DNA from 4 places in the Sphingobacterium sp. UBA5789 genome. Region 3 is predicted to be linked to each of the others. Evidence: riboswitches for the same ligand, from Rfam matches in the RefSeq annotation. Region 3 holds a riboswitch; each other region holds the start of a gene.
The links. A riboswitch is a leader RNA that binds a small molecule or an ion and turns the genes downstream of it on or off. The one in region 3 is predicted to bind S-adenosylmethionine.
Positions count from the first base shown of each region.

Region 1: another riboswitch for S-adenosylmethionine. It lies ahead of metE (5-methyltetrahydropteroyltriglutamate--homocysteine S-methyltransferase); the one in region 3 lies ahead of B4B65_RS21195 (methylenetetrahydrofolate reductase).
Region 2: another riboswitch for S-adenosylmethionine. It lies ahead of B4B65_RS17565 (5-oxoprolinase); the one in region 3 lies ahead of B4B65_RS21195 (methylenetetrahydrofolate reductase).
Region 4: another riboswitch for S-adenosylmethionine. It lies ahead of B4B65_RS19925 (O-acetylhomoserine aminocarboxypropyltransferase/cysteine synthase family protein); the one in region 3 lies ahead of B4B65_RS21195 (methylenetetrahydrofolate reductase).

Region 1 is NZ_DIDX01000001.1:653,508-657,723, reverse strand. Features, by position in the region: gene B4B65_RS02870 (response regulator transcription factor) at 1-522, shown strand, start outside; gene B4B65_RS02865 (phosphatase PAP2 family protein) at 728-1,516, shown strand; SAM riboswitch class I at 1,589-1,697, shown strand; gene metE (5-methyltetrahydropteroyltriglutamate--homocysteine S-methyltransferase) at 1,776-4,088, shown strand.
Region 2 is NZ_DIDX01000007.1:40,090-44,305, forward strand. Features, by position in the region: gene B4B65_RS17560 (bifunctional alpha,alpha-trehalose-phosphate synthase (UDP-forming)/trehalose-phosphatase) at 1-1,674, opposite strand, end outside; SAM-I-IV-variant riboswitch at 1,963-2,056, shown strand; gene B4B65_RS17565 (5-oxoprolinase) at 2,122-2,385, shown strand; gene B4B65_RS17570 (DUF2891 domain-containing protein) at 2,637-3,734, opposite strand; gene B4B65_RS17575 (aldo/keto reductase) at 3,850-4,216, shown strand, end outside.
Region 3 is NZ_DIDX01000008.1:47,766-51,981, forward strand. Features, by position in the region: gene B4B65_RS21180 (30S ribosomal protein S16) at 1-298, shown strand, start outside; gene rimM (ribosome maturation factor RimM) at 413-937, shown strand; gene B4B65_RS21190 (hypothetical protein) at 1,135-1,857, shown strand; SAM riboswitch class I at 1,925-2,030, shown strand; gene B4B65_RS21195 (methylenetetrahydrofolate reductase) at 2,139-3,095, shown strand; gene B4B65_RS21200 (outer membrane beta-barrel protein) at 3,173-3,760, opposite strand; gene B4B65_RS21205 (glutamine--tRNA ligase/YqeY domain fusion protein) at 3,959-4,216, opposite strand, start outside.
Region 4 is NZ_DIDX01000007.1:555,957-560,172, reverse strand. Features, by position in the region: gene B4B65_RS19930 (homoserine O-acetyltransferase family protein) at 1-420, opposite strand, end outside; gene B4B65_RS19925 (O-acetylhomoserine aminocarboxypropyltransferase/cysteine synthase family protein) at 514-1,821, opposite strand; SAM riboswitch class I at 2,069-2,183, opposite strand; gene B4B65_RS19920 (2OG-Fe(II) oxygenase) at 2,435-3,136, shown strand; gene B4B65_RS19915 (Ada metal-binding domain-containing protein) at 3,136-3,384, shown strand; gene B4B65_RS19910 (PLP-dependent aminotransferase family protein) at 3,429-4,216, opposite strand, start outside.

The DNA of each region.
Region 1 (4,216 bases), on a different contig from region 3:
ATGCCTAAAAAGGATGGATTTTCTCTTGGAAAAGATATCCGTAAAACCAACACGACAGTGCCTGTCATATATGCTACTGCTAAAGGAATGATGGAAGATAAAACGCAGGCCTTTGAACTGGGCGGTGATGATTACATCACTAAACCATTTCGGGTAGAAGAACTTTTACTTCGCATCAATGCTCTTCTGAAAAGAAGTTCCAGAGATAAAGAAGAAGAGACTGCGGATAAGTTTGAAATTGGAGATTACTTCTTTGATTACACCAGCCAGCAGATTTCATACAAAGGCCAACAACAGAAACTGTCAACAAAAGAAGCTGAATTATTACGTTTACTTTGTCTGAAGAAAAATGATGTTCTGACCCGCGAAGAAGCGCTTTTAAAAATATGGCACGATGACAATTACTTCACAGGAAGAAGCATGGATGTATTCCTGAGTAAACTCCGTAAATATCTGCGTGAAGATCCAAGTGTAGAGATCGTCAATGTACACGGTAAAGGCTACAAACTCCTCGTTAGCTAACACTATCATAACAAAAAACTAACAAATAATTATTATCTCTTAATTTTGTAAATTCAAGAGATAATAATTATCTTTACAGCGCAAAACACACACTAATTTCATCTTCATTACAGGATAACAATCTGATGAATGAAGACCTGTTAAGTTTTTACATATACGTTTCAGTCATCCTGGTGATTGATATCACACTTACAAACGAATTCCTATGACATTAATGCGCTCTGTCATTACTTTTCTTATCCTATTTGTCTGCTTTGGCCATGTGCTGTCGGCACAACAAGATACAACCAAACAATTCAGCGATACCCTGCAAAATACAACGCTCAAAAAAAACTTTTGGAGACAAATCCCCTATAAAGAAATTGCGATACCTGCCGGATTATTAACGTACGGCATTATTTCCCGGGAAAGCCATTTCCTTATTCATCAGGATAACGATATTAACAATGTTTTGCGAAAAAATATAGACGGGAAATTTACTGTTGATGATTTTAGCCAGTATACACCGTTACTTAGCATTTATGTATTGGACCTGGCAGGCATAAAAGCCCGCCACAATCTGAAAGAGCGACTGTTTGTTTCGGGTGTATCCCATGCCATTATGGCCACGACTGTGTACACTATCAAAAGCACTGGAAACGTCTGGCGTCCTGACAACTCCGCGAATAATTCTTTTCCTTCGGGGCATGCTGCTACAGCATTTGCCGGAGCTGAATTATTATGGCAGGAATATAAACACCAATCTATCTGGTATGGTATTGCAGGATATACGGTAGCTGCCGGAACTGGATTTTTCAGAATGTACAACAATAAGCACTGGTTTTCAGATGTCGTTATGGGAGCAGGTATAGGCATGCTAAGTACCAAGATTGGTTATTGGCTGCTCCCTCTTGTGGACAAACATTTGCAACATAACCCCTCTTCTTCTGTTACGGTAGTAACTCCGTTTTACAATGGAAAACAAGCCGGACTGTCTGCAAGCGTCCAATTCTGATCAACAGCATACTATTACGACGATTTATTAAAATATTTTTGGGATTTAGAAACCTAATCCCGATATTACCTTCGCTTATAGAGAAAGGCCGAGGGACTAGACCCGAAGAAGCCTTAGCAACCTGTCACTTGACAAGGTGCTAAATTCTACACCGCTTGGAAACAGGAGGGAAAGATAAGCCGAAGTCACTGCATCTGGTGTCCTTCCTCTTTAGCATAGTAGTTTTATGGAGTTTAAAAATTAAACAACAATCATTTTTATGTTATTAACTAACAATTTAGGCTACCCTCGTGTGGGCGCATTCCGCGAATTGAAAAAAGCCAATGAAGCCTATTGGGCAAAAAAGATTAGTGCTGAGGAATTATTAGATGCAGCAAAACAAATCCGTGAAGGAAACTGGAAAACTCAAAAAGATGCAGGTATCGACCTTATTCCTTCTAATGATTTCTCTTTCTATGACCAAGTGTTAGACCTGTCTTTGACAGTAGGTGCTATTCCAGCCCGTTACAATTCGTTATTGAATAAAATCGATCGCAATTACAATCTGGACCTTTATTTTGCAATGGCTCGTGGCTTTCAGCAAGAAGGTGTAGACGTAACAGCAATGGAAATGACCAAGTGGTTTGATACCAACTACCACTATATTGTTCCGGAATTTACAAAGAATCAGGAATTCAAACTGACTTCTGAAAAATTCTTAAATGAATACAATGAAGCTAAAGCATCAGGCATTGAGACCAAGCCGGTATTAATAGGCCCTATCACTTACCTGTTATTAGGAAAAGAGAAAGAAGCAGGATTTGACCGTATCGATCTTATCGAAAACCTGATCCCGGTATACGAAGAGATTTTGGGTAGACTTGCAGAAGCAGGTGCACAATATGTACAGATTGACGAGCCTTTCCTTGCTTTAGACATTGACAGCAAAACACGTGCTTTATATCAGAATGTATTTGAAAAACTATCCGCAGCAGCTAAAGGTATTAAACTTATTGTAGCGACTTATTTCGAAGCGCTTCGTGATAACGAAGAAACTGCTGTAAATCTTCCTGTACATGCTCTACACTTAGATCTTGTACGTGGAGAAAATCAACTGGATACTGTTTTAGCAAAAGTTCCAACTTCTTTGACACTTTCATTAGGTGTTGTAGAAGGTCGTAATATCTGGAAAAATGATTATGAGAAATCATCAAGTCAGATCAAAAAAGCTGTTGATACATTAGGCAAAGACCGCGTATGGATTGCACCTTCCAGTTCATTGCTACATGTTCCGTTTGATTTGGATAATGAAGACAACGAAGAATCTTTACCTAAAGAAGTTAAAAACTGGCTTGCATTTGCTAAACAAAAACTAGCAGAAGTAAAAGACCTTGCTATTCTTGCTGAAGGTGAAGTAGACGCTAAAACAGCTGAACGTTTTGAAGCAAATAAAGCTGCTGCTGAAAGCCGCCGTACTTCTCCACTTATTCATAAACCGGAAGTAAAAGAACGTACTGCAAACATTACAGATGATGATGCAACACGTACTTCTCCTTTTGCAAACCGTAAAGCTGCACAACAGGCTAAATTTAACTTACCTGCATTTGCAACGACTACAATCGGTTCTTTCCCGCAAACGAAAGATGTTCGTAAATGGAGAGCAGACCTGAAAAAAGGAAGCATCTCACAAGAACAATATGACAAAGAAATCGCTGAAGAGACAGAGCGCACTATCCGTCTTCAGGAGCAATTAGATATCGACGTACTGGTACATGGAGAATTTGAGCGTAATGACATGGTTGAATACTTCGGAGAGCAATTGGCCGGATATGCATTCACTAAAAACGGATGGGTTCAGTCTTACGGTTCACGTTGTGTGAAACCTCCGGTTATCTATGGCGACGTATACCGTCCTGCAGATATGACAGTACGCTGGTCTGCGTATGCACAGTCTCTGACCAACCGTCCTGTAAAAGGAATGTTGACGGGTCCTGTTACAATCTTACAATGGTCATTTGTTCGTAATGATCAACCACGTTCAACAACAACATACCAAATTGCATTAGCAATTCTGGATGAAGTACAGGCATTGGAAAGATCAGGAATCAAAATTATTCAGATCGACGAGCCGGCTATCCGCGAAGGATTACCATTGCGTAAGGCTGATCAACAGGATTACCTGAACTGGGCAGTACGTGCATTCCGCGTGTCTTCATCTAACGTAGATGATGATACACAGATCCACACACACATGTGTTACTCCGAATTCAATGACATTATTGAAGATATCGCAGCAATGGATGCTGACGTAATTACGATTGAAACGTCACGTTCACAAATGGAATTACTGGATGCATTTGCAGGTGATTTCAAATACCCTAACGATATCGGACCTGGTGTATACGACATCCACTCTCCTCGTGTACCCAGTACAGATGAGATGGTCAACTTATTGCGCAAAGCGAAGGCTGTAGTTCCTGCAGAACAACTTTGGGTAAACCCTGACTGTGGATTGAAAACCCGTGCATGGCCGGAAACCAAAGCAGCTTTAGAAGCTATGGTTGAAGCCGCTAAAATCCTTAGAGCTGAATAACCTTTAAGTATTAGTAATATTAAAATGACAACAGCCCGTAGCTTTACACAGACTACGGGTTATTTGTTTTATAGAAGCTACTCTCATTCATACAAAGCAAGATAACCCCTCATCATAATCACTAAAAA
Region 2 (4,216 bases), on a different contig from region 3:
TTCGCCCACCAGAATCATATCCCTGTCCAGAAACCATTTTTGCAGAGTCTGATGTTTACGGCCACTGATAATAACGACCAGATTTTTCGGATCTTCACTGATTTGTTCGAGAATCTGATACAGTTCGCTTGTTGGGGTTGCCTTTTCAGCCTCTTTATTAAATCCGACCAGCGTACCGTCATAGTCTAATAAAATAAGACGTTTATCTGCACTTCGGTAATTTTCACACATCTGTTCTTTGATTTTGTCACCTACTTTTCGGGACAATTCCTTAACCTGCAGATCTTTAATCTCACGGAGTCTCTCCAGAAACTGATTTACCCAATGATGGATATTAAACTTACGTACATTTTCCAGCATAGACTCCATCCGCTCAGACTGTTCTTCTTCGGTCATTTCCAATGCCTGCATTAGACTTTGAGCGACACCATAGGCATCATTCGGATTCACAATCAGCGCATCCGGCAGCTCCCGCGCGGCACCTGCCATCTCACTTAATACCAATACCCCATGTTGCTCCGGATGACTGGCAATATATTCCTTACAGACCAGATTCATACCATCCCGTATAGGAGTTACCAGACATACATCTGCTGAAACATACAATGCGGATAACTCTTCCATCGGATAGGAATTGTAGAAGTATGCAATTGGTATCCAGTCTTCTGTACCATACATCGCATTCACTCTACCTACAGAACGGTCCACTTCATCCTTTAGCATCTTATACTGTGGCACCTGATCTCTGGATGGAACGACAAGCATATAGTAGACAACCTCTTTCATATAAGCCGGATATTCCTTCAGCAGATTCTCAAAAGCGTGAATACGTTCCAATATACCCTTACTGTAATCCAGACGATCTACGGACAGAATAATTTTGCGGTGTCTGAAATTATCTCTGATTGTCTCGGCCCGTTCCCGGATACTATTTTCTCTGGCCAGTTTTTCAAACTTACTGTTATCTATACCCATAGGATAAGCTTCTACAAACACTGTCCTGCCGCCGTGTTGCAAACTGTTGTCCTTATTTTTAGTTCCCAGAATGTGCGAACAGGCATCAATAAAATACTGCGAATCATTAAACGTATGAAATCCGATCAGATCCGCTCCCAGTAAACCATTCAGCAGTTCATTTCGCCAGGGAATCAGACGGAAAAGTTCATGGGAAGGAAAAGGAATATGTTGAAAGTAAGCAATGGAAATCTCATTCTTAAAAGCTCTTATCTGACTTGGGAGCAACATCAGCTGATAATCATGAATCCAGACTTCATCATTCTCCTGAATATAGCTTTTGATAATATTTGAAAATTTAACATTTACATTCAGATAAGTTTGCCAATTCGCTTCATCATATACTGCATAACTCGGGCGATAATGACAAATTGGCCATAAAACCTCATTTGAAAAACCTTCATAAAAACCTTCCAGCTCCTCCTGATCAAGAAATACAGCTACAAGATTCAATGTCCGTAACTTTTCCCTGATCTCCTCTTCTTCTGTTTCATTTTCAGGAACGATACCCGGCCATCCTATCCAGATATTTCCACCAGTATTGTAGATAGACCCTAAACCCGTGGCCAATCCTCCTTCGCTGGGCATGAAATTAAGTCCTTGATCGGTACGTTCTATTTTTATAGGAAGTCTGTTAGAAACTATGATAGTTTTACTCATTTTATTTTTTATTTTTTTGAAGCTCAAATACGATTTTGAGCAGATACATAGGTGAGAAGTTTAGGCGTATGCCAGATATACATTAAACAACAAAACCTCATTTTTGTTTATAATAATTGATTTTTAATATCAAAAAGGCCTTTTTTCTATTGGATTGATTCATTAAAAGCTACTCTTGTTCAGTCTCTTGTTTTACTGAAAAAGAATTAAAAAATCAGTTTCCCCGACAAGTCTGAAAAATATTTATGAATAAAAATTTGGATTACTAAAATAAAGTCTATAATTTTGGTAGAGTATTCAGAATTGTTCGAAACAATACCAACCGAGTGGAGTCACCACGGTGGTAAAATAATACGGGTGTCCGCCAAAATAAACGTCAATCACGACTTATTTTAAGCCCAGGTTCTGAATACGATTTATGGTTAAACGTTTTTAATTTTAAATGGTATGTCAACACCGATTCAACTTTATCAGGATTTTTTGGAAATCTTTCAAAAGTACAGCGTACAGGAATTAATAGAAGTCAACAATCAGGATATACAGGCACATGGCCGGCCGGGTTCCAGCGGAGCTTTCCGTACGGCATTATTACACGCATTTTCGTTAAGGGGATTGGATCTTTCCAGAATAGTTTCTAAAGAAGATGGATTTACTTCTATCACTATTTCAGCACTCCGGTTGGAGGATAATGTCCTTATACCTATAAATTAAAGAGAAATCTGACTAAATGTGTAGTTAAGCGCCGGTAAAGCAAAAGATCTGCAATAGCTACACACAGGCTTTAATCATTATGCTATTTACCTTTGAAAAGTACAGAGTCACGCTACTTTGTACCGAAGGTGCGGGCATATAGCAAATGCTGTACAGCGTATTCAGCAATATTTTGTACAGTCACAGCAGATGTCCGCACCTATAGCAAAGACCAGATCCGGACTTAAATCGAACAGTTCTATCTCTCTTCCTTAATCCTGATGTGATAGTGCATAGAGAGCAAATGTACCTAGCCAATGACTGCCCATATAATCATCATTTGAGATATTAGGCAGCGAGAAAGCAAGATGCTCATGTCCTACCTTTTTGAGATGGTGCAACTCAGGCAAGGCCTTTGCAATACCATTAAGACAAGTGGCACGGCTGAAATTCAAACCATCCAGATGAACCAGCTTGCCGTCTGTGCGATCTTTTACGACAGCCGGCTTTAATGAAAAATCCGCTTCAAACAATTGTGGCATAAAAGTCTTTAACCAGGTTTTATACGCGTCCTGAGGCAATATTTTACTCATTACAAGCGCCTCTTCCAGACAGGGAGACAGAAAATCAGAGCCACTTGGCTCATAGGCCAGATCACAATTCTTGTCCTGAGTATATAAGCGTTTTGCATGCTCTGCCAGTATATTTTCAAATTCTTTATTGCCTACAGCTCTTGCATAGTCCAGTGAAAGTGAAAAACCAAATGCAGAATTATCATGCTGTCCCGAACGTATAGGATAGACTAATTTAGGCAGGTAAGTTTGATATCGGTCTACCAATATATCTACTAAGGGCTGCAGATTCTGCGCCCACTGCTTGGCATCCGTATCATTCCAGCTTAGCAGCTCTTCCTGCAATTTGAATAACCAGGCCCAGCCATATGTACGCTCAAAACCGAGGTTATTTTTATCCTGAAAAAAAGCCAGCTCTATCTGTACATTTTCAGGAGTGATATGTTGCTTCAGTAACTGACGAATATGACCATCTTTATCCAGATCAGGATGTGTTTTCAAAATTTTGATAACAGACCAATATCCGTGCACAGAAGAATGCCAGTCAAAGCAGCCATAGAAGACAGGTCTTAATTGCCTAGGTGTTTTGAGATCCTGCTCACTACCTATCACCTGTCCGAGTTTATTCGGATACTCTGTAGTCAGACAGTGGAGAGGAAGATTCAGAATGCGCTGTGCCTGCTGTGCATCCAGCTGAATGCTTTTCACAGAATCCTGAGCAGCATTATTCTTATTTTCAGTTGATTGGCAAGAAAATAGCCCAAACAAAACAGGAAGGATCAAAATAATTCGGTTCATCATTTCAAAATCATAGTTTGGCTAAATATAGTCAAATTAAGCTCATAATAACAAGACAGACTTTTAATTTGAGAAAAGGACTCTTACTTTTAGGGAAAGTAAAAAAACGAACGCTATGAAATATCGGAAAATTGGAAAAAGCGATCTTCAACTATCGACTATTACTTTTGGCGCCTGGGCTGCCGGAGGATGGATGTGGGGAAGTACAGATCGTAATGAGGCTATAAAAGCGATACAAGCTGGCTTGGAAGAAGGGATGACATCTATAGATACAGCACCTATCTATGGGCAGGGCACAAGTGAAGAAATCGTTGGTGAAGCTATTAAAGGATTGTCGCGCGACAAGATTCAAATTCTGACTAAGTTCGGAATGCGCTGGGATACAGATCAGGGTGATCTTGTAGGACCCAGTAAAAACAATCAGGGACAGGATATTACAATCTATAAATACGCAGGTAAGGACAGCGTGATATACGAATGTG
Region 3 (4,216 bases):
CAAAAAACACTTAGAAGGTGGTGTGAAAAAAGGTGCTTTCGATGCAGCAAAAGCTGAAGAACTATTCGCAGAATGGTCTAAAGAAAAAACTGCTAAAATCGATGGTAAAAAAGATAGTCTGACTTCTTCTAAAGAAGAAGCTAAGAAAGCTGCATTAGCTGCTGAAGCTAAGAAAAAAGCTGACAAAGCAGCTGCTATCGCTGCAAAAAACACTCCTGCAGTAGAAGAATCTGCTGAAGAAGTAGAAGCACCAGAAGCTACTGAAGGCGCTGAAAACACTGAAGAAACTGAAGGATAATCACATATCACGAAGTAAAAAATTAAGCCGCCCCGCAAACCGGGACGGCTTTTTTGTAAAAGATGGAATCTGATAGTCCGTCTGAATCTTTATTTTTATATTTTACGTTACATCATGACCATAGATCAGAGTTTTTATATTGGATACATCAGCAAGACAAGAGGACTGAAGGGAGAACTGCAGCTGTTTTTTGAATTTGAAGATTATCAGGATCTGGATATTGATGTACTTTTTGTGGAGATCAATAAGAAGCTTGTCCCTTACTTTGTAGAAAATATCAAGTTACAATCCAATAGTACGGCCTACCTCAATCTCGAAGATGTAGATCATATTGATAAAGCACAGCCATTGGTACACAAGAAAATGTATCTTCCTAATGATAAGATGCCAGAGCGTGATCCTGATGATTTCAGACTGACTGATCTCAAAGGCTTTCTGGTTATTGATGAGGTACATGGTGAATTGGGGGAAATCATAGAAGTTCAGGAATTGCCTCAGCAATTTATAGCAAGGGTTGATTTTAAGGGAAAGGAGCTGATGTTTCCGTTGAATGATGATCTGATACTGGGTATTGATCCTGAAGAAGAGATTATTGAAGTAGACCTGCCGGAAGGTTTGGTAGAACTATATAGCGAATAACAAAAAGCTGCTCTTTTCTGAGTAGCTTTTTCTATTTATATTCGGGAACCAAAACTGAATTGCTGCAATCCTGTATTATGAAATATATTCTTTTATTCCTCTTGCCTTTCTTCATCGGATCGTGTACCGAAACAATCCAGCTTCAACCGGGGAATTATCAAATGACATGCGGATATAAAGAGTCTGTTTATAAGGCTATGAAAAAGACCGACAGGGGAAGTGTAGGGTGTAACGTTACCTGTGAACATGAGATTTATCACCGCTCTTTTCTCGTATTGAATAAGGATAATACTTTCGTACTGGCCATCGAGGATGTCCTAATGCACGGGGATTATGAATTGGTAAAGAATGAAGTTAAGCTGAAGGACAAGGACGGTTCTGAATTAATTTTGGAGATCAAGGAACAGCGACCGGATTGTATTCAGCTTGTGGGTGTTTTTGATGAGGTCAGCAGCCGTGCAATATCAGCAAATGAGCGTCTGTATTTTAATTTTACGTTAGATAGTACCCAATCTGTTGAGACGGATAGTAAATTTACATACGAAGTCAATACATGGAGAATTGCTCCGCTGGACAGCGAATCGGATGCCGAAATCAAGACAAGATTATTGAATAATCTGGATTACGTCTGTGCATATGTTCAGCATGTACTCCATTCAGGGGTCTATCACGGATACAAAATGGACGGAATTCCTACTCCGCTGCGATATCTTGAAAATGGTATCGTACTCCGGGAATGGGATGATGTACCGCAGAGCTGGAAAGATATCTTTTATGATGAGACCGACGCATACCGAGCGTATGAGATGTTGTACGAAACATTTAAGAATACAGATGCCAACCGATATAAAAGATCGGGTCTTCTGGTTGTTTTCTATTACCTCAAAGATCTCCGGAATGCCCTCAGTGACAAACAATAAATAGAGATAAGTGACAGGTTTTACTTTTTTAATTTTGACTTTTCACTTTGAATATCGATATTAGTTACGCTTATAGTGAAAGGCAGAGGGACTAGACCCAATGAAGCCTTGGCAACCTGTCTTGGAGACAAGGTGCTACATTCTACCCCAACTAAAGAAGGGAAAGATAAGCGGAAACACCGAATACCTGGTGTCTTTCTCTACGAGCCTTCATACATTATTTTATTATTGAAATTAAAAAGTGTCAACATGAATGAACATGTTGAAGTTTGGCCGGCTAAATGAAAATTATTGACCATATTCAAAATGCCAAAGGTAAAACCTTGTTTTCCTTTGAGTTATTGCCTCCTGCGAAAGGACAGAGCATACAGAGTATATATGAAACCATGGACGAAATGATGGAATTCAAACCTCCGTTTATAGATGTTACCTACCATCGCGAAGATTACCTGTATAAAGAACATGAAAACGGACTTTTGGAAAGAGTATCCTATCGTAAACGTCCGGGAACAGTAGCAATCTGCGCTGCAATAATGAACAAATATAAGGTAGATGCTGTTCCTCATCTTATTTGTGGTGGATTTACGAAAGAGGAAACTGAAAATGCATTGATTGATCTCAACTTCCTGGGCATTGATAATGTGCTGTTGCTAAGAGGAGATGCACGCAGAGGAGATGCAAACTTTATCCCGACAGAAGGAGGACATTCTTTCGCGACAGATCTGCTGCAACAGGTGTCAAATATGAATCAAGGCAGATATCTGCATGAGGATGTCGAAACTTCAGAAAAAACCAACTTCTGTATAGGTGTTGCCGGATATCCGGAGAAGCACTTTGAAAGCCCTAACTTTAATACGGATTTCAAATTTCTAAAGAAGAAGATAGAAATGGGAGCAGAGTTTATTGTAACTCAGATGTTTTTTAATGTTCAGAAATATAAAGACTTTGTAATCAAATGCCGGGAGCATGATATTAATGTACCTATTATTCCGGGATTGAAGCCAATTACTTCCAAAAAACAATTGGTGACATTGCCTCGTGTCTTTCACCTGGATATTCCGGAAGAGCTTAGTGACGCCATTGCTGATTGTCATACTAATGCCGATGTAAAACAGGTAGGACATGAATGGCTGGTACAGCAGTGTAAGGAACTGATAGAATTTGGCGCTCCGGTGCTTCACTTCTATACCATGAGTAATCCGGGACCCACCAAAAAAATTGTGGAACAGTTGTTCTAAATTCGTTTTAAATCAACAAATCACAAGACCTGCATATTACATATACAGGCCTTGCTTGTTAAATAGGATGCTGGGGGTTAAAAGATATATTTGAGTCCGAATTTGACTCCGTTTTGAAATCCGGAATTCACACCAATATTAAAATCATTTGCTGTTTCTCCATCCTTAGGTTTCACTGCAGACCAGCCAACCAGTCCGAAAGATGCTTCTATTGAAAAATGACTGCTCAGGAAATAATCTATTCCCGGAGATAGCTGTACACCATATCCGGTGAATTTGCTGTCAGCTTTTACCCCATTTGCATCAATGGTATTTTTGCCAAAAGTCAAAGGAACTGCTGCCTGACCAAAAATCAAAAAGTTGTCCGTGATGCTCCAATATTTCCGGGCCAATGGCTGTACGATAAATGCTTCTTCTTTGCCGATAACATCAGGAACCGTTTTATCTTTCTGACCTAAATATCCTACGCCAATACCAACTGCGGTCGTTGGGGCAACGAATGTACCCACAACAGGAAGGACACTGTAATGCTGAATATTTCCGTCCGATTGAGTGGAATAACCTGCCTCGCCCATGATAAACCATTTTCCTTTGAATCCCTGAGCCTGAACAGCTGCTGTACCGATAAGTAACATTGCAATAATTGAGAATAATAACTTTTTCATAGCATATAATATTTGTTTAACTACTTCAAATCTAAGTAGCATAGGAGCTTAAAAATATGATCGGAATCAGGAATTAAAATAAGTGCAGAGACAATTTTATATTTCAGAAAATGGAAGAAAATAATGCAGACAGGCAACATAAAAAAGTCCTGTTCTTCTTTCGCAGAACAGGACTTTTTTTTAATTGTGGAGATATGCTTATCCTTTTTTGACTTCTTTTGCCCAGGAGTCTTTAAGGGTGACAGTACGGTTAAATACCAGATGATCCTTAGCGGAACGGGTATCTAATGTATAATATCCCAGTCGGATAAACTGATAGCCTCTGCCTAATTCCGCATTGGCCATATCAGGCTCTAAATAAGCTTTAGGAATAATTTTAAGACTGTCTGCATTGATGGTAGATTTGAAGTCTTCTTCTGCAGCAGGATTTTCTACGTTAAACAGACGGTCATAGAG
Region 4 (4,216 bases), on a different contig from region 3:
CTGCTGCCCTCCCAATGAACCGCCAATCAGGATGTTGATCTTTTGTATATCCAGATGATCGGCCAGCAACTGGTTTGCCTGTACCATATCACGTACTGTAAACTGTGGAAAGGATAAGTAATAAGGCTGATCTGTCTGTGGATTGACAGATAAAGGGCCTGAAGATCCATAGTGCGAACCCAGTGCATTGGCACAAACAATAAAATAATCGCGGGGATTGAAGAGATCGTTTTCTCCAAATAGTCCTTTCCACCAGTCAAACACATCGGAGTTTGCCGTCAGGGCATGGCATACCCAGACGACATTATCTCTATCCGCATTTAACTTTCCATAGGTATGGTAGGCAATCTGCAGATCATCGATCTGCTTGCCGTTCTCAAATACAAATGGTTCAGTATATTTAAAAGTTTTGCTACTCATTTATGCTTTATTGTATTTTCCCCGATGAAGGGGATTACATATTCTTTGAAAAATATATGCTTTGTAGCCTGTAGAACAGTCTTTAAAGCCTTATTATTTAATCTTTTCAAATGCTTGTTGAAGATCTGCTTTGATATCATCAATATGTTCGATACCAACGGATATTCTCAACAGACCCGGATATACTCCTGCACCAATCTGTGCTTCTTCGCTCAGTTGCTGATGTGTAGTAGCTGCAGGATGGATAATAAGAGATTTGGTATCTCCGACATTCGCCAGGTGGCTGATCAGTTGCAGACTGTCAATAAATTCGTTTGCTTTTTGAGGATCTCCTTTGATAGCAAAAGAAAGTACACTTCCGAATCCGTTTCTGAGGTATTTCTGTGCGTTGTTGTGATATGGAGAGCTTTTTAATCCAGGGTAGCTTACTTTCTCCACCTGTGGATGTGCTTCCAGCCATTGTGCTACTTCGAGTGCATTATCTACATGGCGTTGTACACGCAGTGATAATGTTTCGAGACCTTGTAACAATAAGAACGAATTGAATGGAGACAGGGCAGGGCCAAAGTCACGAAGACCTTCAACACGTGCTCTGATCGCAAACTGTATATTTCCAAAAGGACCATCAGGACCGAATACATCTGCGAAAACTAATCCGTGATATCCTTCAGAAGGTTCTGAAAACTGTTTGAATTTACCATTACCCCAATTGTAATTTCCTCCGTCAACGATAACGCCACCAATACTGGTACCGTGTCCGCCGATCCATTTAGTAGCTGATTCAACGACTACATGTGCTCCGTGTTCCAATGGTTTGAATAAGTAACCTCCTGCACCAAATGTATTGTCTACAATCAAAGGAATATCATATTTCTTGGCTACAGCTGCGATTTTTTCGAAATCAGGAATGTTGAAACTCGGATTACCGATGGTCTCGATATAGATAGCTTTGGTTTTGTCATCGATAAGTGATTCTATTTGTTCAGCTTCACTGTCTTGTGCAAAACGAACTTCTATACCTAATCTTTTAAAAGCAACTTTAAACTGGTTGTAAGTCCCGCCGTAAAGGTTGGATCCGGCTACAAAATTTTCACCGCTTTCGAGGATATTATTCAGTGCAATAAACTGAGCTGCCTGTCCTGATGCGACTGCCACAGCTGCTACTCCGCCTTCTAATGCAGCAATACGTTTTTCAAATACATCTGTTGTCGGATTCATGATACGGGTGTAGATATTGCCAAATTGTTTCAGGGCAAATAAGTTAGCACCATGTTCCGCATTTTCAAATACATAAGATGTTGTCTGGTAAATAGGTACTGCTCTGGATCCTGTGGTCGGATCTGCTACCTGACCTGCATGTACTTGTAGTGTTTCAAATTTTAAGTTTGTATTTTCTGACATTTCTTTGGGAGTTTAAAATTGTAATGAAATTATTGATTAAAAGAATACACTTGTTGCTGCTCACTCCTGTGTCTTAGGCGTGAGATAGCCGTGCTGAGGGATAAGAGAAAATCTTAGCAACACATCGCATTGTACATTCGCATTCGGTTGGAAAACAACACAGAATGGTATGACAAAGGATTGGTATCCTGCTTTGAGGATGTTCCGAATGATGTGAAATTGTAAAATGTAATGTTCATAGCCTTTTCATTTATATGCTCCAAAGCAACATTGCTTCGGACAGGAATTGGCACCTTTTCAAACGTTTTTTGAAGGTTGCCAGTGGGTCATTGAGCCAGTCTCTCGCCACTTCTTTATAAATCAAAACCCTACGATATAGAGAGGTAATGATTAGGTTGTCTTCCGCTGAAGACTCTGCAAATATATCTTTTGATTTTTAATCTTGCAAATAATTGCTCAAAAACTTTTAAAAACAAATGGAATAAATATACGGAATCCGCAGTTGGAGGGAAATTTTAAAACAGCAAAAAACAGCCATTAAAAGAGCAGAAAACGGATTTTTTTACTACAGGATGCTCTATATGTTTGTGCAGTAAAATCAAAGCAATAAAAGATGAAAGAAACAGGAGAATTAAACTGGAATCACATTACATCAGAGCTTCACGATAAGGGCTATGCTGTCCTTTCGGAGGTTCTTACGGATCAGGAATGTGAGGAGCTGAAAGCAAATTATTACCATCCCGATGCTTACCGGAAAACAGTAGTGATGGAGCGTTATCGATTTGGAAAAGGAGAGTATAAGTATTTTGATTATCCGCTTCCGGACCTTATTGCAAAAATCCGAAAAACGGTTTATCCGTATCTTGCAACAGTAGCTAATGCCTGGAATCGTGCATTACATATTGAGGTCGAATTTCCGGCTGAACATGAAGTGCTGATGAAGCAATGCCATGATCTCCAGCAAACTAAAGCTACTGTTCTGATTTTAAAATACGGACCTGGCGGATTCAATACGCTGCATCAGGATCTGTACGGCGAAGTTTATTTCCCTATGCAGATTCTTCTTTTTCTGAGTGAACCGGAGGTGGATTTTACGGGAGGAGAATTTGTATTGCTGCAGCAGATACCCAGAGCTCAGTCACAGGCTATTGTATTGAAACCAAAAAAGGGAGATATTCTGATTTTTACGACCAATTTCAGACCTGTGAAAGGAACAAGGGGGTATTACCGTGCTAATATGAAACATGGCGTAAGTGAGGTGCATAGTGGCGAACGCTATACATTGGGAATTATTTTTCATGATGCACTTAGCTGATGCCAATCCGCCACAGTATATATGAAGATGGAGAAGTAAGAAGTAAAATCCGGACGGCTGAAATATGCTTTGCGGGGCATGTTAAATTAAAAATATACGGTAAACTATCTTGCGGATCCGGGAAAAGGATGCTTCGTAAGAACCGGGTTTTCTTTGCTTCTGAGAAAGAGGCACTGTTATCCGGATACCGACCCTGTGGTCATTGTATGAGAAACGAGTTTGTCAAATGGAAAAATAGAGAAACCTGATAATTTTAAGATAGTTGGACTGCAAATGTGTAAGTATTCAACTGTCAGCTTATAATTTTGGAGATGGCCATTTCGATTGTATCTATGACTTCTTCTATTTCAGTTTGATTTAAGGAGGCAAAACCGAAACGGAATGCATTCCATTCTTCGTTTATGACTTTTATTTTTATACCGTTTCGGAGTAACATTTCATGAAGTTGGCGGACAGGAATCTTTTTATCCATTTGAACCCACATGGCCATTCCACCACCGGGCAGACTAAGTGAGACATAGGGACTTGTTTTTTTTGTAATAAGATCATACAGATGGTCTCTTCTCAGGTGATATGCTTTCTTTGCTTTTGTAATATAACGCTTGAGTTCTCCTTCTTGAATAAGGGAAGCCAGCGCATCCTGCATAAACATATCGCCTCCAACATCTATGGATTTTCGGAAATCTGCGGCCTGATTGATAAAATTGCCCGGAGCAATCATAAAACCTATGCGTATGGAGGGTGCGAGTATCTTAGAAAATGATCCGATATAGATCACTCTTCCTTCATGATTGGCACTTGCAAGTGGAAGATAGGGTGCGGAATCATAATGATAATCGTAGTCGTAATCATCTTCGATAATTACAAAATTATAGTGTTTAGCCAGCTCCAGTAAGCGCATTCTTCTTTCAGTACTTAAAGTGACTGTTGTCGGATAATGGTGGTGAGGAATAACATATACGAAATGAATAGTTTGCTGTGTACAAATATGTGCTATCGCATCGATATCCAGCCCGTACTTATCTACTGGTACGCTGATCACAGTTGCTCCCATATCTGTAAAGACCTTATTTGCTGTGG